Linked DNA regions of Rhodopseudomonas palustris. The protein of the gene in region 1 interacts with the protein of each later gene in a pairwise test. Links are inferred from orthologs where the notes say so. Each region holds a gene or a part of one and is shown in the gene's direction. Other genes may lie near its edges.

Region 1 (4,364 bases):
ATCGTCCATCAGCAGACGGTTACGGGCGAAATCCAGGCGCTTCTTGAAATCCGCGTTGTCCTGGATCTTCTTGTCCTCGGCTGCCTTGGCGACGATCTTCATGTCGATCAGGAAGGCGAGCACATTTTCCTTCCGGGTCGCGGGATCGAGCTGGGCGAGGCTCGGGCCGAGCTCCTGCTCGGCAAGGTCGACGTCGCTCTGGCGGATTTCGGCGCCGTTGACCTTGGCGAGCACGGGGTTCGCATCCTGGGCGCGCGCAGCCGGCGCGGCCAGCAGCGCAAATGCGAGACAACCTGTCACAGCCGCGCTGATGAGGCCGGCGCGCAGGCCGGATGAGACTGCGTTGGACGCAGGTGTCATGGAAAATCCTTGTCTTGAAAGCCGGGGTGTCGGGGCGGCGGAACAGTCACCCAATCGCGGTGCCTTGGCAACGCGAAAACTCTGTCAAAATGATGAAATCCTTGAAAGGCGGGCGCGTTGACAACCCTCAGGCCCAGCCATATCTGTGCCGCCACAGGCTCGGGTCGGGCGGTCGTCGCGCGACCGCACCCTGGGCAGCCGGCCCTCGGATTGCTGGATTACCAATCATTTCGCGCGCGCACCTGTATCCTGATAGGTGCCTGAGCGTCACGATGAGTTGATAGTGGCTCGAGCGAACGGCATCAAGGCTGCGAAGTCACACCGCAACAACAGGAAGCTGGCATGATCGGCGCGCTCGCCCGCAAACTCTTCGGCTCCGCTAACGACCGCAGGGTCAAGGGCTACCAGACGCGGGTTGCCGCGATCAATGCGCTCGAACCGGAACTGGCCGCGCTGTCCGACGAGGCGCTGCGCGCCCGTACCGCTGAATTCCGCGCCGAGCTCGCCAACGGTAAGACCCTCGACGACCTGCTGGTACCGGCGTTCGCCACCGTCCGCGAAGCCGCCAAGCGCACGCTCGGCCAGCGCCACTTCGACGTCCAGCTGATCGGCGGCATGGTGCTGCACGAGGGCGACATCGCCGAGATGAAGACCGGCGAAGGTAAGACCCTGGTCGCGACGCTCGCCGTGTACCTCAACGCACTCGCCGGCAAGGGCGTCCACGTCGTCACCGTCAACGATTACCTGGCCAAGCGCGACTCCGGCTGGATGGGCCAGATCTACGGCTTCCTCGGCATGACCACCGGCGTGATCGTGCATGGGCTCGACGATGCCCAGCGCCAGGCGGCCTATGCCTGCGACATTACCTACGGCACCAACAACGAATACGGCTTCGACTATCTGCGCGACAATATGAAGTACCGGCTGGAGGACATGGTCCAGCGCGGGCACAATTTCGCGATCGTCGACGAAGTCGACTCGATCCTGATCGACGAAGCCCGCACCCCGCTCATCATCTCCGGTCCGCTCGACGACCGTTCTGACTTCTACAACACCATCGATACCTTCATCCCGCGACTCGACAAGTCGGACTACGACGTCGACGAGAAGCAGCGCACCGTGACGCTGACCGAAGCCGGCATGGAGAAGATCGAGACGCTGCTGCGCGATGCCGGCCAGCTGCGCGGCGAGTCGCTGTACGACGTCGAAAACGTCTCGGTGGTGCACCACGTCAATCAGGCGCTGCGCGCCCACGCGCTGTTCCAGCGCGACAAGGACTACATCGTCCGCAACGACGAGGTGGTGATCATCGACGAGTTCACCGGCCGCATGATGCAGGGCCGGCGCTATTCGGAAGGCCTGCACCAGGCGCTGGAAGCCAAGGAGCACGTCACCGTCCAGCCGGAAAACCAGACGCTGGCGTCGATCACCTTCCAGAACTACTTCCGGATGTACGACAAGCTCGCCGGCATGACCGGCACGGCGGCCACCGAGGCCGACGAGTTCTTCGACATCTACAAGCTCGAAGTGGTCGAGATCCCGACCAATCTGCCGATCGCCCGCCTCGACGAAGACGACGAGGTGTATCGGACCCAGCAGGAGAAGTACGCCGCGATCCTCGCCGAGGTCGAGCGCGCCAACAAGCGGATGCAGCCGGTGCTGGTCGGCACCGCTTCGATCGAAAAGTCCGAGGTGCTGGCCGAGTATCTGAAGAAGAACGGCTACAAGCAGATCGACTTCACCGACCCGAAGGGGATGGACAAGCTGTACGCAGCCGCCCGCGCCGGCAAACCCGCGAAGCTGTTCGCGGTGCTCAACGCGCGCTTCCATGAGCAGGAAGCCTACATCGTGGCCGAAGCCGGCGTGCCGGGCGCGATCACTATCGCCACCAACATGGCGGGCCGCGGCACCGACATTAAGCTGGGCGGCTCGCTGGAGATGCGGATTCAGCAGGAAGCCGCGCACATCACCGACGAGGCCGAGCGGGCGGCGAAGATCACCGAGATCAAGGCCGACATCGAGCGCTTCCGCGACATCGTGCTGAAGGCCGAGGACGAGATCGAGATCGAGCCCGCCAAGGGCAACAAGCCGGCCAAGACCGCGAAGCGTCCCGGCGGCCTGTACATCATCGGCTCCGAACGCCACGAGAGCCGGCGTATCGACAACCAGCTGCGTGGCCGTTCCGGCCGTCAGGGCGACCCGGGGCGCTCCAAGTTCTTCCTGTCGCTGGAAGACGACCTGATGCGGATCTTCGGCTCCGATAAGCTCGACACCATGCTGACCCGCCTCGGCCTGAAGGAAGGCGAGGCGATCATCCATCCTTGGATCAACAAGGCGCTGGAAAAAGCGCAGCAGAAGGTCGAGGCGCGCAACTTCGACATCCGCAAGAACCTGCTGAAATTCGACGACGTTCAGAACGACCAGCGCAAGGTGATCTTCGATCAGCGCATCGAGCTGATGAAGGAAGACAGCGTGGCCGAAACGGTCACCGACATGCGCCACACCTACATCGAAGACCTGGTGGCCAAGTACGTGCCCGAGCACGCTTATGCGGAGCAGTGGGACGTCGCGGGGCTGAAGGCCGAGGTCGAGCGCGTGGTCGGCCTCGACATTCCGGTCGACGAATGGGCCAAGGAAGAAGGTATCGCCGACGAGGAGCTGATCACGCGACTGGAGCGGGTGTTCGACGAACACATGGCCGCCAAGGTCGGCCAGTGGGGCTCGGACGTGATGCGCTACGCCGAGAAGAGCATCCTGCTGCAGACCCTCGACCATCTGTGGCGCGAGCATCTGGTGATGCTCGATCACCTGCGTCAGGTGATCGGCCTGCGCGGCTACGGCCAGCGCGATCCGCTGCAGGAGTACAAGTCCGAAGCCTTCAATCTCTTCCAGGAAATGAGCTCGCATCTGCGCGAGGCGGTGACGGCGCAGCTGATGCGGGTCGAGATCATTCCGCCGGATCAGCCGCAGGAACTGCCGCCGATGGAAGTCCACAAGATGGACCCCGACACCGGACAGGACGAGATGGCGCTCGCCAATGTCACGCTGGCGCCGGCACAGACCACCGACAAGGCGGACCGCGATCCGAACAAGCCCGAGACCTGGGGCAAGGTCGGCCGCAACGAAGACTGCCCGTGCGGAAGCGGCAAGAAGTACAAGCACTGCCACGGCCGCTACGCTTAAGGTGTCGCCAAGCAGATCAAGCGAATAAGCAATGCCCGGCCTCGCGCCGGGCATTTTGCTGTCTGGAGCTCTGGCCCGCAGCCGTCATTCCGGGGCGCGCAGCGAAGCTGCGCAAACCCGAAATCCGGAGATTGTTGAAATCCCTGGTGGTGCCCCGCACGGCGAGTTCCGGGTTCGCTCACTGACGTGAGCGCCCGGAATGACTGGCCGATGGACTTTGCGGAAGAGAGCGCGCCGCCTTTAGCGGAACGCCGAGAACCGGCTGTCGAACGAATTCGACGACACCACCGGCGCGCCGCCGGAGATCATGCCGGACGGCCTGGTGGGGGCTGACGAGGTGGTTTCGGCATCGACGCTCGGCTTCAACGGCGGGCGCGACGCGGCGGCCTGCTTAGTCTCGGCAGCCTTCGGCGCGGCGCCTTGCGGACGCGGCGCTGGCTCGTGGCGAGCCGCGGTGCTGACCGGGGCGGACGGAGCCGGACGGGCGGACGCGGTCGACTCGTTGCCGGGTTTGCGGCTGCCGGCGAGCAGACCACCGATGTCATCCTTCGACGCCGAGGCGACGCGCGCCTTCGCGGCGGATGCACTCGACTCCGCAGGAGCGGCGACCAGCAGATTGTCCGAGGGACGCGGCGGATTCACAGTCGGCGGAATGGTGCCGGGTGCGCGGTCGAACGAGGCAACCGCCAGCGACTTGTCCTCGGGCACTTCCGACAGCCCGGTCGATGCGTCCGGAATCTTCGAGGCGAACACGTGGTTCATGCCGCCGTCGATGCCGGTGTTCAGCCGGGCCACCGGCGTGCCCTTGGCGACCAGCTCGG
Region 2 (3,661 bases), 2.6 Mb from region 1 along the record:
CGATCGCGCGCGCCTGATCCGGCGTCAGCGGCCGGCCGAACTGGCGGCCGATCTGCTGCAGACGGTCGTTATAGGTCTGGCGGAATTGCTCGGTGGAGATTTCGGTGCTGCCGATCTTGGCGAGCGTAGACCGGCCGAAGCCGCGGAATACGTCGGCAATACCCCAGACTCCGAAGCTGACGATCAGGACGCCCATCACGATCGTCATGATGGTCTTGCCAATCCAGTTGGATGAGGCTTTGCGCATTCCTCGGAGCATGGAGTCACTTTTTGTCAGGAGGGAACCGGCCGCGCTGGGTCAGCGCGGGGGGCAAACTAGCGTCGCCGGCTTGAAAATCCATCATAAAGTGCCGCCTGTGGCGTCGCAACCGCAGCCGATGTCACGCTTGCTGCAGATGCCATCCCGTTGCAGCGGCCGATGCTGCCGATCGCCGCAGCGCCAGCGTTCACGTCTCCTTGAGTCTCGCAATCGGCTCTGCTAGCGGAACGCTTCAACCCTTTATTGCGAGAGTGCTCATGCCGGTCCCCGCCGTTCGTCCTCTGATTGCTGGAAACTGGAAGATGAACGGCCTGAAGGATTCGGTGGCCGAGCTCGATGCGATGCTGAAAGGCGCCGCGGACCTGCCGCAGGGCATCGATCTGTTGGTCTGCCCGCCGGCGACGCTGGTGGCGAGCTTCGCGGCGCGAGTCGCGGAAGCCCAGGCCGGCAAGGCACTGCCGTTCTCGATCGGCGGCCAGGATTGCCACGCCAATGCCTCTGGCGCCCACACCGGCGATATCGCCGCCGAGATGCTGGCCGATGCCGGTGCTGCGGCGATCATCGTCGGCCATTCCGAACGCCGCGCCGACCATGCCGAAAACGACGCGATCGTCCGCGCCAAGGCGCAGGCGGTGTGGCGCGCCGGGCTGGTGGCGATCGTCTGCGTCGGCGAGACACAGGGCGAGCGCGACGCCGGCCACACCCTCGATGTGGTCGCTGGCATGCTGGCCGGCTCGCTGCCGGACGGCGCGACCGCGGCGAATCTGGTGGTGGCCTACGAGCCGGTCTGGGCGATCGGCACCGGACGCACCCCGACCGCGGCCGATGTCGAGGAAGTTCATGGCTTTATCCGCAAGACTTTGAGCGATCGGTTCGGTGCGGCGGGCGAGACGATGCGAATCCTTTACGGCGGCTCGGTGAAGCCCTCGAACGCACGCGAATTGCTGGCGGTGCCGCACGTCAATGGCGCGCTGATCGGCGGCGCCAGCCTCAAGGCGTCCGATTTCCTTGCGATTGCGGCGGGCTGCCCCTAACTAAACCGCATCAAGCGGTATTCCTGCGGCGTTTCCGGCGCGGCGCGGGGGGTGACAAATCCCCGCGCGATCGTGTAGACACCGCGCGACTTCATTTATCCCGCAAGCCTGTCGAGCAGCCGCCCGCCGGCGCCTATCGGCCATTCGGCGGCGTTGGCTTGCGATGGAAGGGTACGATGCAGACTGTCATTATCGTCATTCACCTGATGTTCGTGCTGGGCCTGATCGGCGTGGTGCTTCTGCAGAAGTCCGAAGGCGGTGGCCTTGGCGTCGGCGGTGGTGGCGGTTTCATGTCGAGCCGCGGTACCGCCAACCTGCTGACCCGCACCACCGCGATTCTCGCGGCCGGGTTCTTCGCCACCAGCCTGCTGCTCACCTGGCTGGCGAGCTACGACCGTAAGCCGGCGACGATCCTGCCCACCGCAGCGCCGGTTCAGCAGCAGGCACCGGGTCAGCCGGCGCCGCCGCTGTCTCAGGGCGGTGGTTTGCTCGACACACTGAAGCAGACCGATCAGCAGCAGAACCAGCAGCCGGCGGCACCGGCCGCGCCTGCGGCGCCGACCCCGCCGCAGTCGCAATAAGCATTGCCGATATGCGCTGACGGGACCTCACGCCTGGCCTGAGGTCCCTTTAGCAATCGTCTGAAATAGCTGAGTTTTCAGCGTCACCCACAGGCATTCGTCAAACTGCCCGAGGGTTGCGAATCGCTTTGGCGAATCGGACCGGCGGCATTAAAGGTAAAGTCCCATGGCGCGGTACATCTTCATCACCGGCGGCGTGGTCTCCTCGCTCGGCAAGGGTCTGGCATCGGCGGCACTTGGTGCGCTGCTGCAGGCGCGTGGCTACAAAGTCCGCCTTCGCAAGCTCGATCCCTATCTCAACCTCGATCCCGGAACGATGTCGCCGTATCAGCACGGCGAAGTGTTCGTGACCGACGACGGCGCCGAGACCGACCTCGATCTCGGCCACTACGAACGTTTCACCGGGCGGCCTGCGACCAAGCAGGACAACATCACCACCGGCCGGATCTATCAGGACATCCTGACCAAGGAACGCCGCGGCGACTATCTCGGCGCCACCATCCAGGTGGTCCCGCACGTCACCAACGCGATCAAGGAATTCATCGTCAGCGACAACGACGGCTACGACTTCGTGCTGGTCGAAATCGGCGGCACCGTCGGCGATATCGAGGGCCTGCCGTTCTTCGAGGCGATCCGCCAGATCAAGAACGATCTGCCGCGCGGCGACGTGATCTACATCCACCTGACGCTGCTGCCGTACATCCCGAGCGCGGGCGAACTGAAGACCAAGCCGACCCAGCACTCGGTCAAGGAGCTGCGCTCGATCGGCATCCAGCCCGACATCCTGCTGTGCCGCACCGACCGGCCGATCCCGAAGGAGGAGCGGCGCAAGCTCGGGCTGTTCTGCAACGTCCGCGAAAGCGCGGTGATCGAGGCGCGCGACGCCGACAGCATCTACGCGGTGCCGGAAGCGTATCACGCCGCCGGGCTCGACGACGAAGTGCTGGCGGCGTTTGCGATCGCCGCCAAGGAGCCGCCGCAGCTCGGGCGGTGGCACGAGATCAACGAACGTATCCGCAATCCCGAAGGTGCGGTGACGATCGCGATCGTCGGCAAGTACACCGGGATGAAGGACGCCTATAAGTCGCTGATCGAGGCGCTCAGCCACGGCGGCATCGCCAACAAGGTCCAGGTCAAGCTCGACTGGATCGAGAGCGAGGTGTTCGAGAACGAAGACCCGGCGCCGTTCCTTGAACACGTCAACGGCATCCTGGTGCCCGGCGGCTTCGGCCAGCGCGGCGCCGAGGGCAAGATCGAGGCGGCGCGTTTCGCCCGCGAGCGTAATGTGCCGTATTTCGGCATCTGCTTCGGCATGCAGATGGCGGTGATCGAAGCGGCGCGGAATCTCGCCGGCATCGAGCAGGCCAACTCCACCGAATTCGGCCCGACGCCCGAGCCGCTGGTCGGCCTGATGACCGAATGGGTCCGCGGCAACGAGCTTGAGAAGCGCAGCCAGGCCGGCGATCTCGGCGGTACGATGCGGCTCGGCGCCTATCCGGCGACGCTCAAGCGTGGCAGCCGGGTGTCGCAGGTCTATGGCGGTGTTACCGAGATCTCGGAGCGCCATCGCCACCGCTACGAGGTCAACACCGCCTATAAGGACCGGCTCGAACAGCACGGCCTGAAGTTCTCCGGCATGTCGCCGGACGGCGTGTTGCCGGAGATCGTCGAGTACGAGGATCACCCCTGGTTCATCGGCGTCCAGTTCCACCCCGAACTGAAGTCGCGCCCGTTCGACCCGCACCCGCTGTTCGCTTCTTTCGTCCAAGCGGCGCTGGTGCAGAGCC
Region 3 (3,846 bases), 230 kb from region 1 along the record:
ACACATACGAGCGGTTTGCCCGCCGCAGCTCCTTGGCGCCGTCGGGGTTGGCGTCCATCCAGTCGCGGATGCGGTGCATCGACATCTCTTCGCGCGGGATGATGCCGCGCTCGATCAGGATGCGACCAACCGGCGTGTAGGGGAAGCCATTGTGGGCGTCGTAATTGATTCGAATCACCCGGCCGTCGGGCAGCTTGATCCGCGCCGATCCCTGGATCTGCGCAAACAATAGATCGGTCTGACTCTTCAGCCAGCAGATCTCGAGACCCCGGCCGTCGATTGCGCCATCTTCGATTTCTCCGCGGTCGTAATACGGCACCAGCTTGCGCCGGCCGATCTTGCGAAACACCGGCCCGCCATTCGGCAGGGCTGCTTCCTGCTTGTAGCCGCGGACAAACAGGTTGGAGGGCCGGCGATACACCGGCACCACGTAGTCGTCGGTCTTGACCGGCGAGCCTTCGATCACCGGCTCATAGTAGCCGGTGACGAAGCCGAGCGGCTCGCCGAGCCGCGAGATCTGCAGCGGCACGAAATGCTGTTCGAAGAACGCGCGCGCCTCGGCCGCCGTCGTCAGATGCGCCGAGCGCGCCGCATGGCACGGCTCCCACAACGAGCCGCCGAGCGGCTTGTCGATCAATGGCGCTCGGCCTGCCGCCAGGATTGGACGACAACTCACACGGAAAGTTTTCAGGGCCGCAAGCTGATCGTCGGAGTCCCAACCGTGAATTTCCGACCAGGCGACCGGCAAATACTGGCCGCCCGGAATCTCCAGCGGCCACAGCGGATGCGGATACTTTGCGTGATGCTCGGCGAATTTCGAGACCGATCGGGCGCCGGAATGGTGATGCCGGCTGCGCGCATCTGCCTCGCCCAGCACAGACAGTAGCGCGGCTGCGAGAACGCAGCCGGCGAGGGCGGCGCGGCGCGCGCCGCGTACGTCAGGTGCCGCTGCCGGTCCCAACCAGCTTCCAGTTCGGATCGCGCGAGCTCGTGTCGCGGGCGAAGGTCCAGACGTCGGTGATATCGACAACCTTGTCGGGCGACCCGTCGACCACCGCGCCGGTCTTGTCGCGGGTTGCCGAGATCATCTGCGACACGAATTTCAGAGTCAGCATCGCGGTGCGATCGCGCAGCTCGGCGCTGATCAGCTCGGCCTTCTCGATCGACACGAAGCGGGTCTCGACCTTGAGGTCGTTCTTTTCGCGATCCTTGATCGCCGCGTCGAAGCTCTCATAGACCTCGCTCGACAGCAGATCGCGCAGTGAGCGACGATCGCCATTGGCGAACGCCATCACAATCATCTCATAGGCGCTCTTCGCGCCGGTAATGAAGTGTTGCGCGTCGAACGACGAATCGTTTTGAGCGATGGCGTTGAGACCGTGCTCCAGCTCGGAGTCCGGCTCGGCGATGCCCTTCCAGCGATCGGAGGGCGGCACCACGTCGGCGTTCGGCGCCATCGGCGCCTGGTCGATCACGGTGCCAGGCATCGAAACCACGTTGTTGTCCTGCTTGCCGGGAATCATATCCCGCGCGGCGGCGCGATCGAACGGCGGCCGTTCGCTGCCGGTGCGCTGGCCGAGCACGTTGCGCAGACGCAGGAAGATGAACACCGCGAGCGCCAAGAAGATGATGGTGTAAATATCCACGTCGCATTCACTTTCTGATCGGGCCGGGGCTACCGGCGCGGCTTTGGTCTCCGGCCTCGCGGCGCCAACGCGGCAGAGAGCCGGTTCACACCATGTAGGCATCAACCGCGGCGCGCCAATGGCGCGTTTTGGCACAGCAGGTGGGGTTGGCAACCCCCACACAGCGATCTTTGGAGCTGTGGCCCGGCGAGCTTACGCGGTTCGGGCCCGGCCGGAAACCGGGCGAGGCCCGAAAACCTGACCGCTCGGCAGTTAAGGAGAGGTTTCGGCGGGGCATCGCGGGACATCCAGGCTGTGGGCACGGTATTCGGCACCCGCCAACCGGGCGGCAGTCGCAGCCTCTGTCTACCTTGTGGAACGCGGGGAGCGTATGATAGCCACTCGCCAAAGCACCTGCCCATTGTTGCGACGCCCTCTGCAAGTCGGCGGCCGCCACCCAAATCCGCTTCCAGGAGAACCATCGATGACCAACGGTAACGGCACGCCTCCCGAGGGTGCTCCTCCGCAACTCAATGTGCTGGCGCAGTACACCAAGGATCTGTCGTTCGAGAATCCGAACGCTCCGGCGTCGCTCGCCCCGCAGCAGCAGCAGCCGGCGATCAACATCCAGATTAATGTCGGCGCCAACAACGTCGGCGAGAACGAATACGAAGTCACGCTGTCGATCGAAGGCAAGGCCGAATCCGGCAGCAGCGTACTGTTCAGCTTCGAGCTGGCCTATGCGGGTGTGTTCCGGGTACTGAACGTGCCGCAGGAAAACCTGCATCCGCTGATCATGATCGAATGCCCCAGGCTGCTGTTCCCGTTTGCCCGTGAGATCATCGCCAGTGCGGTGCGCGACGGCGGGTTCCCGCCGCTGATGCTCGATCCGGTCGATTTCATCGGCCTGTATCGCCAGAACCTCGAGCGCGCCCAGCAGCAGGGTCAGCCGAGCTGATCCGGTCGCTGCTCACTTCATGACGTTTGCAATGCCCGGCCGATGCGCCGGGCATTGTCGTTTCAGGAAGACAAACGCTCAGGCGCCGGCGGGCAGATAGTCTGGCCAGATCGCCTTCTCGCCCATGGTGGCGATGAAGGCGCGGTGGGCTTCGAGGTCAGCGTCGGTCAGCCTGTTCGGCAGCGGCGCGGGTCGCTGGCGGCGCCGGCTCTCGCTGGCAGCTCCGGCCACCTCAACCGGCACGTCGGCCAGAATGAGCTGCGACTGCCGGGCGCCGATCAGGTCGATATAGACTTCGGCCAACAGCTCGGCGTCGAGCAACGCGCCATGCTTGGTCCGGCGCGAATTGTCGATCGCGTAACGCGAGCAAAGATCGTCGAGCCGGTTCGACACGCCCGGATGCTTGCGGCGGGCGAGCAGCAGCGTGTCGACCAGGCGATCGCGTGGCACCGGCGCGCGCGACAGCCGCGACAACTCCGCATTGATGAAGCCGATGTCGAACGATGCGTTGTGAATCACCAGCGGCGCATCACCGATGAATTCGAGAAACTCGTCCGCCACATGTGCGAACAGCGGCTTGTCGGCGAGGAATTCGCTCGACAGCCCATGCACCGCAAAGGCTTCAGCCGGCATGTCCCGTTCGGGATTGAGGTATTGATGATAGGTGCGGCCGGTCGGCATCCGGTTGAAGATCTCGACGCAGCCGATTTCGACCAGCCGATCGCCGCGCAGCGGATCGAGGCCGGTGGTTTCGGTATCGAGGACGATTTCACGCATCGCTTCTGATCAGGCTGTCTTGGTCGCTTCGCGAATCAGTCGCGCCGCCGCGGCATTTTAGCAGCGGCCTCGAGGATTTCGCGGATCTGAAGCCGCACCGGGTCGAGTCCGTTTGAAGTATCCACCACGAAATCCGCGCGCTTGCGCTTTTCGGCATCGGGCATCTGGCGGGCCAGAATCGCGTCGAGTTTTTCAGGGGTCATGTTGTCGCGCGCGAGAATCCGTTCGCGCTGCACCTCCGGCGAGGTCGTCACCACCACCACCGCGTCGACGCGCTTTTCACCGCCGGTTTCGAACAGCAGCGGGACATCGACCACTGCAACCGGCGCGCCCGATGATTCGGCATCGTCGAGAAACTGCTGGTGATGGGCGCGCAGCATCGGGTGCACGATTCCCTCGAGCCGCTTCATCGCAGCCGGATCATGCACCACCTTTGCCGACAGCAACGCGCGATCGACCTTGCCGCCGACCGTGGTGCCGGGAAAC
Region 4 (3,897 bases), 640 kb from region 1 along the record:
CCTGAAGGAGCTGTCGAAGTGAGTATCACCGAGGCCGACCGCGCGCTGATCGACGCCGCGATCGAGGCAATCACCAAGCGCTATCGCAATGATTGGCAGGAGGTCGGCGCCGCGCTGCTGACCCGCACCGGCAAGCGTTATGTGGCGGTCAATCTCGACGCGTATCTCGGCCGGATGGCGGTGTGCGCCGAAGCTGTCGCTCTCGGTCAGGTGATCACCGAGCTTGGAGAGGCCGGGATCGACACCATCGTGGCGGTTCGCCATCCCAAGCCCCACGATTCCGACCGCGAAGTCCGCGTCGTGTCGCCGTGCGGCGCGTGCCGCGAACTGATCTGGGACTACGACCGCAACGCCCGTGTGCTGGTGCCTGGGCCGGATGGTGTCGAAGCCGTCGGGATCAGCGATCTGCTGCCGAACAAATACAGCCGGGAGCGGATGTTGTGAGTGCCCTGACCGTGTTGGCCGCTACTCTCTCCGCTTGCGCGGCGCGCCCCCTCCCCCTTGCGGGGAGGGCAGGGGTGGGGGTCCACAACGGGACGCCATCCTTGTGGCCCCCCACCCCCGCCCCCTTCCCGCAAGGGGGAGGGGAGAACAGGCACTGCCGCGTGGTACACTTCCCCAATGACTGACCCCTCCCGTCTCGTCACACCCGAGCGCCGCGGTGATGACCTCGGCGATGCGGCGCTGCGGCCGCAGAATCTGTCCGAGTTCGTCGGCCAGCAGCAGGCGCGCGCCAACTTGCAGGTGTTCATCGACGCCGCGCGCAAGCGCAAAGAGGCGCTCGATCACGTGCTGTTCGTAGGTCCCCCGGGCCTCGGCAAGACCACCCTGGCGCAGATCGTGGCGCGCGAGCTCGGCGTCGGATTTCGCGCCACATCGGGACCAGTGATTGCGAAGGCCGGCGATCTCGCAGCCTTGCTGACCAATCTCGAAGAACGCGATGTGTTGTTCATCGACGAGATTCACCGTCTCAGCCCGTCGGTCGAGGAGGTGCTGTATCCGGCGATGGAGGACTTCCAGCTCGACTTGATCATCGGCGAAGGCCCGGCAGCCCGCTCGGTGAAGATCGATCTGTCGAAGTTCACCCTTGTTGGCGCCACCACGCGCGCCGGCCTCCTGACCAATCCGCTGCGCGACCGCTTCGGCATTCCGATCCGGTTGAATTTCTACACGATCGAGGAGCTGGAGAGCATCGTCACCCGTGGTGCGCGCGTGCTCGGGACTCCGATCACGGCTGACGGCGCCAACGAGATCGCCCGCCGCGCCCGCGGCACGCCGCGCATCGCCGGCCGCCTGCTGCGCCGGGTCCGCGACTTTGCTTCCGCAGCCGATGCCGAAGCGATCGACCGCACCATCGCCGACCATGCGCTTGGCGCGCTGGAAGTCGATAGTGCGGGCCTCGATGCGATGGATCGGCGTTACCTCACCACGATCGCGCTCAACTATGGCGGCGGCCCGGTCGGTGTCGAGACGATGGCAGCGGCTCTGTCCGAGCCGCGCGACGCCATCGAGGACATCATCGAACCGTATCTGATCCAGTGCGGTTATCTGCAGCGCACCCCGCGCGGGCGCCTGCTGACCGACCACGCCTTCCGCCACCTCGGCCTCGCCGCCCCCTCGCGCGACCCGGCGCAGTTCGGGTTGTTTGGCGATACAGGGGACCAAGAGTAGCTCAACGATGGCTGACGCTCGCTTGCATCATCTTTCCCTCGACGGCGCCATCATCGATGGCGCTCACCACATGCACGTCCGGGTCTATTACGAGGACACCGACTTCTCCGGCATCGTCTATCACGCCAACTACCTGCGCTTCATGGAACGGGGGCGGACCAATTATCTGCGGCTGCTTGGGGCGGCGCAGAGCGAGTTGTTCGCGGAAGCCGAAAGCGAAACCCCGGGCTTTGCCTTCGTGGTGCGGTCGATGCAGCTCGACTTCCTCAAGTCGGCAAAGATGGACGACCTGCTCGAGGTGATCACCCGGCCGGTCGAAGTCCGCGGCGCTTCGATCACCATGCAGCAGCAGATCAAGCGGGGCGATCTCGTGCTGATGGAGGCCAAGGTCAAGGTCGCGTTCGTCTCCGGCGGCCGCGCTAGGCCTATTCCGATACCGCTCCGGGTGGCCATGAAGGCGGACGTGGCCTGACCCCGCCGGGCGGCCGTTGCCTGTTTCCCGAGCTAGGGTGCTCCGGAATTTGATGTTACAGGGGGCGAGCCGGAAGCTCGAACCCCTCGGACATCTTGATGAGTGATAAGCCCCATAGGATTGTTATCGTCGGCGGCGGCGCCGGTGGCCTGGAACTCGCCACGGCGCTCGGCAACAAGTACGGTAAGTCGGACGCCGTCCGCGTCACCCTGGTCGACCGCAGCCGCACTCACATCTGGAAGCCGCTATTGCATGCGATTGCCGCCGGCTCGCTGCGCCGCTCCCAGCACGAGCTGAACTATCTGGCCCAGGCGCATTGGCACGGCTTCCATTATCGCCTCGGCGAGATGAATGGTCTCGACCGCGCCCGCAAGGTGATCAAGCTGGCCCCGGTGATCGACGACGAAGGCCGCGAAATCAATCCGGAAAGCGAGCTTGCTTACGACACGCTGGTGATCGCGATCGGAAGCGTTACCAATGATTTCGGCACCCCGGGGGCGCGCGATCACGCGGTGCCGTTGGAGACGCCAGAGCAGGCGTCGCGCTTCAACAAGCGCATGGTCAATGCCTGTCTGCGCGCTCAGCATCAGCACGCCCCGATCGAGCCGGGGCAGCTGCATGTTGCGATCATCGGCGCCGGCGCCACCGGCACCGAACTCGCCGCCGAGCTGCATCACACCGCGCGCGAGATCATCGCCTACGGTCTCGACAAGATCGATCCTGAGCATGACCTCAAGATCGTGCTGATCGAAGCCGCGCCGCGCATTCTGCCGGCGCTGCCGCCGCGTATTTCGGATGCGACGCTCAAGCTGCTGCTCGATCTCGGCGTCGAGGTGCGCACCGGCGCCCGCGTGGCGGAAGTGCTCGACCATGCGGTCCGTCTAGCCGACGGCGAAGTGATCCCGTCGGAGCTGGTGGTGTGGGCGGCCGGCGTGCGCGCTCCGGATTTTCTCGAAGGGATCGACGGCCTGGACACCAACCGCATCAACCAGCTGGTGGTGCGGCCGACGCTGCAGACCACCCGCGACGATAATGTGTTCGGGATGGGCGACTGCGCTGCCTGCGCAATTCCCGGCTACGAGAACGGCGTGCCGCCGCGGGCGCAGGCCGCTCACCAGGAAGCCGAATTCATGCTGGAGCAGATCGAGAAGCGGCTGAAGGGCGAGCCGCTCGGCGAATTCCGCTATCGCGATCTCGGCTCGCTGGTGTCGCTCGGCAAGTATTCCGCAGTCGGCAATCTGATGGGATCGCTGGTCGGTAAGAGCTTTCTGATCGAAGGCTATTTCGCTCGCTTCATGTATCGCTCGCTCTACAAGATGCACGAAGCGGCGCTGTACGGCCGCGGCCGCACCCTGCTCAGCGTGCTGTCTGGCTCCACACGACCCACCCCCACGGTGAAGTTGCACTAGCCTTCCGAGCTGCCTCGGGTCGCCCCGGTGTCTCCCGGACAGCCTGTGCGACCGCCGTAGGTTAGATTGGCGGCGTAACGGCTGATTCGGGCGCACAGGGAGGTCGCACGTGACGGGAGGAGTTCAGTCTCGCGAGGTGCCGCTGATGGGGCAGGGCGAGCGCGATTTGCGGCTCGATTTCCTGCGCGGCGTCGGCCAGTGGATGATCTTTGTTGATCACATCCCGTACAATTTCCTCAACTGGTTCACGCTGCGCAACTACGGCTTCTGCGACGCCGCTGAATTCTTCGTTTACATCTCCGGCTATTCGATCGGGTTCGCTTACGGACCGGCGGTGCGTGCCGG

Evidence for each region.
Region 2: the proteins of secA (region 1) and secG interact in binary tests that used the Escherichia coli proteins (3 or more experiments, as listed by UniProt). The link is inferred for Rhodopseudomonas palustris from one-to-one orthologs.
Region 3: the proteins of secA (region 1) and secB interact in binary tests that used the Escherichia coli proteins (3 or more experiments, as listed by UniProt). The link is inferred for Rhodopseudomonas palustris from one-to-one orthologs.
Region 4: the proteins of secA (region 1) and ybgC interact in binary tests that used the Escherichia coli proteins (3 or more experiments, as listed by UniProt). The link is inferred for Rhodopseudomonas palustris from one-to-one orthologs.

The regions. Positions count from the first base shown.
Region 1 is NZ_CP058907.1:552,581-556,944, reverse strand. What follows is about bases 332-3,743. They hold secA (preprotein translocase subunit SecA), read left to right. Parts: upstream 332-702; coding sequence 703-3,543; downstream 3,544-3,743. Other genes in these bases: HZF03_RS02580 (peptidylprolyl isomerase), read right to left, coding at 332-360. Also shown: more of HZF03_RS02580, read right to left, coding at 1-331; HZF03_RS02570 (L,D-transpeptidase family protein), read right to left, coding at 3,784-4,364. UniProt on the Escherichia coli protein: Required for protein export, interacts with the SecYEG preprotein conducting channel.
Region 2 is NZ_CP058907.1:3,179,622-3,183,282, reverse strand. Bases 463-3,171 are described here. They hold secG (preprotein translocase subunit SecG), read left to right. Parts: upstream 463-1,469; coding sequence 1,470-1,874; downstream 1,875-3,171. Other genes in these bases: HZF03_RS14560 (CTP synthase), read left to right, coding at 2,041-3,171; tpiA (triose-phosphate isomerase), read left to right, coding at 517-1,293. Outside these bases: HZF03_RS14575 (peptidylprolyl isomerase), read right to left, coding at 1-259; more of HZF03_RS14560, read left to right, coding at 3,172-3,661. UniProt on the Escherichia coli protein: Subunit of the protein translocation channel SecYEG. Overexpression of some hybrid proteins has been thought to jam the protein secretion apparatus resulting in cell death; while this may be true it also results in FtsH-mediated degradation of SecY.
Region 3 is NZ_CP058907.1:326,929-330,774, reverse strand. The notes cover bases 953-3,846. They hold secB (protein-export chaperone SecB), read left to right. Parts: upstream 953-2,109; coding sequence 2,110-2,583; downstream 2,584-3,846. Other genes in these bases: coaE (dephospho-CoA kinase), read right to left, coding at 3,396-3,846; dnaQ (DNA polymerase III subunit epsilon), read right to left, coding at 2,662-3,360; HZF03_RS01540 (Tim44/TimA family putative adaptor protein), read right to left, coding at 953-1,646; mltA (murein transglycosylase A), read right to left, coding at 953-961. In the rest of the region: more of mltA, read right to left, coding at 1-952; more of HZF03_RS01540, read right to left, coding at 939-952. UniProt on the Escherichia coli protein: One of the proteins required for the normal export of some preproteins out of the cell cytoplasm. It is a molecular chaperone that binds to a subset of precursor proteins, maintaining them in a translocation-competent state.
Region 4 is NZ_CP058907.1:1,193,365-1,197,261, forward strand. Bases 466-3,410 are described here. They hold ybgC (tol-pal system-associated acyl-CoA thioesterase), read left to right. Parts: upstream 466-1,678; coding sequence 1,679-2,143; downstream 2,144-3,410. Other genes in these bases: ruvB (Holliday junction branch migration DNA helicase RuvB), read left to right, coding at 622-1,671; HZF03_RS05585 (NAD(P)/FAD-dependent oxidoreductase), read left to right, coding at 2,242-3,410. In the rest of the region: Holliday junction branch migration protein RuvA, read left to right, coding at 1-22; HZF03_RS05570 (cytidine deaminase), read left to right, coding at 19-444; more of HZF03_RS05585, read left to right, coding at 3,411-3,552; HZF03_RS05590 (OpgC domain-containing protein), read left to right, coding at 3,698-3,897.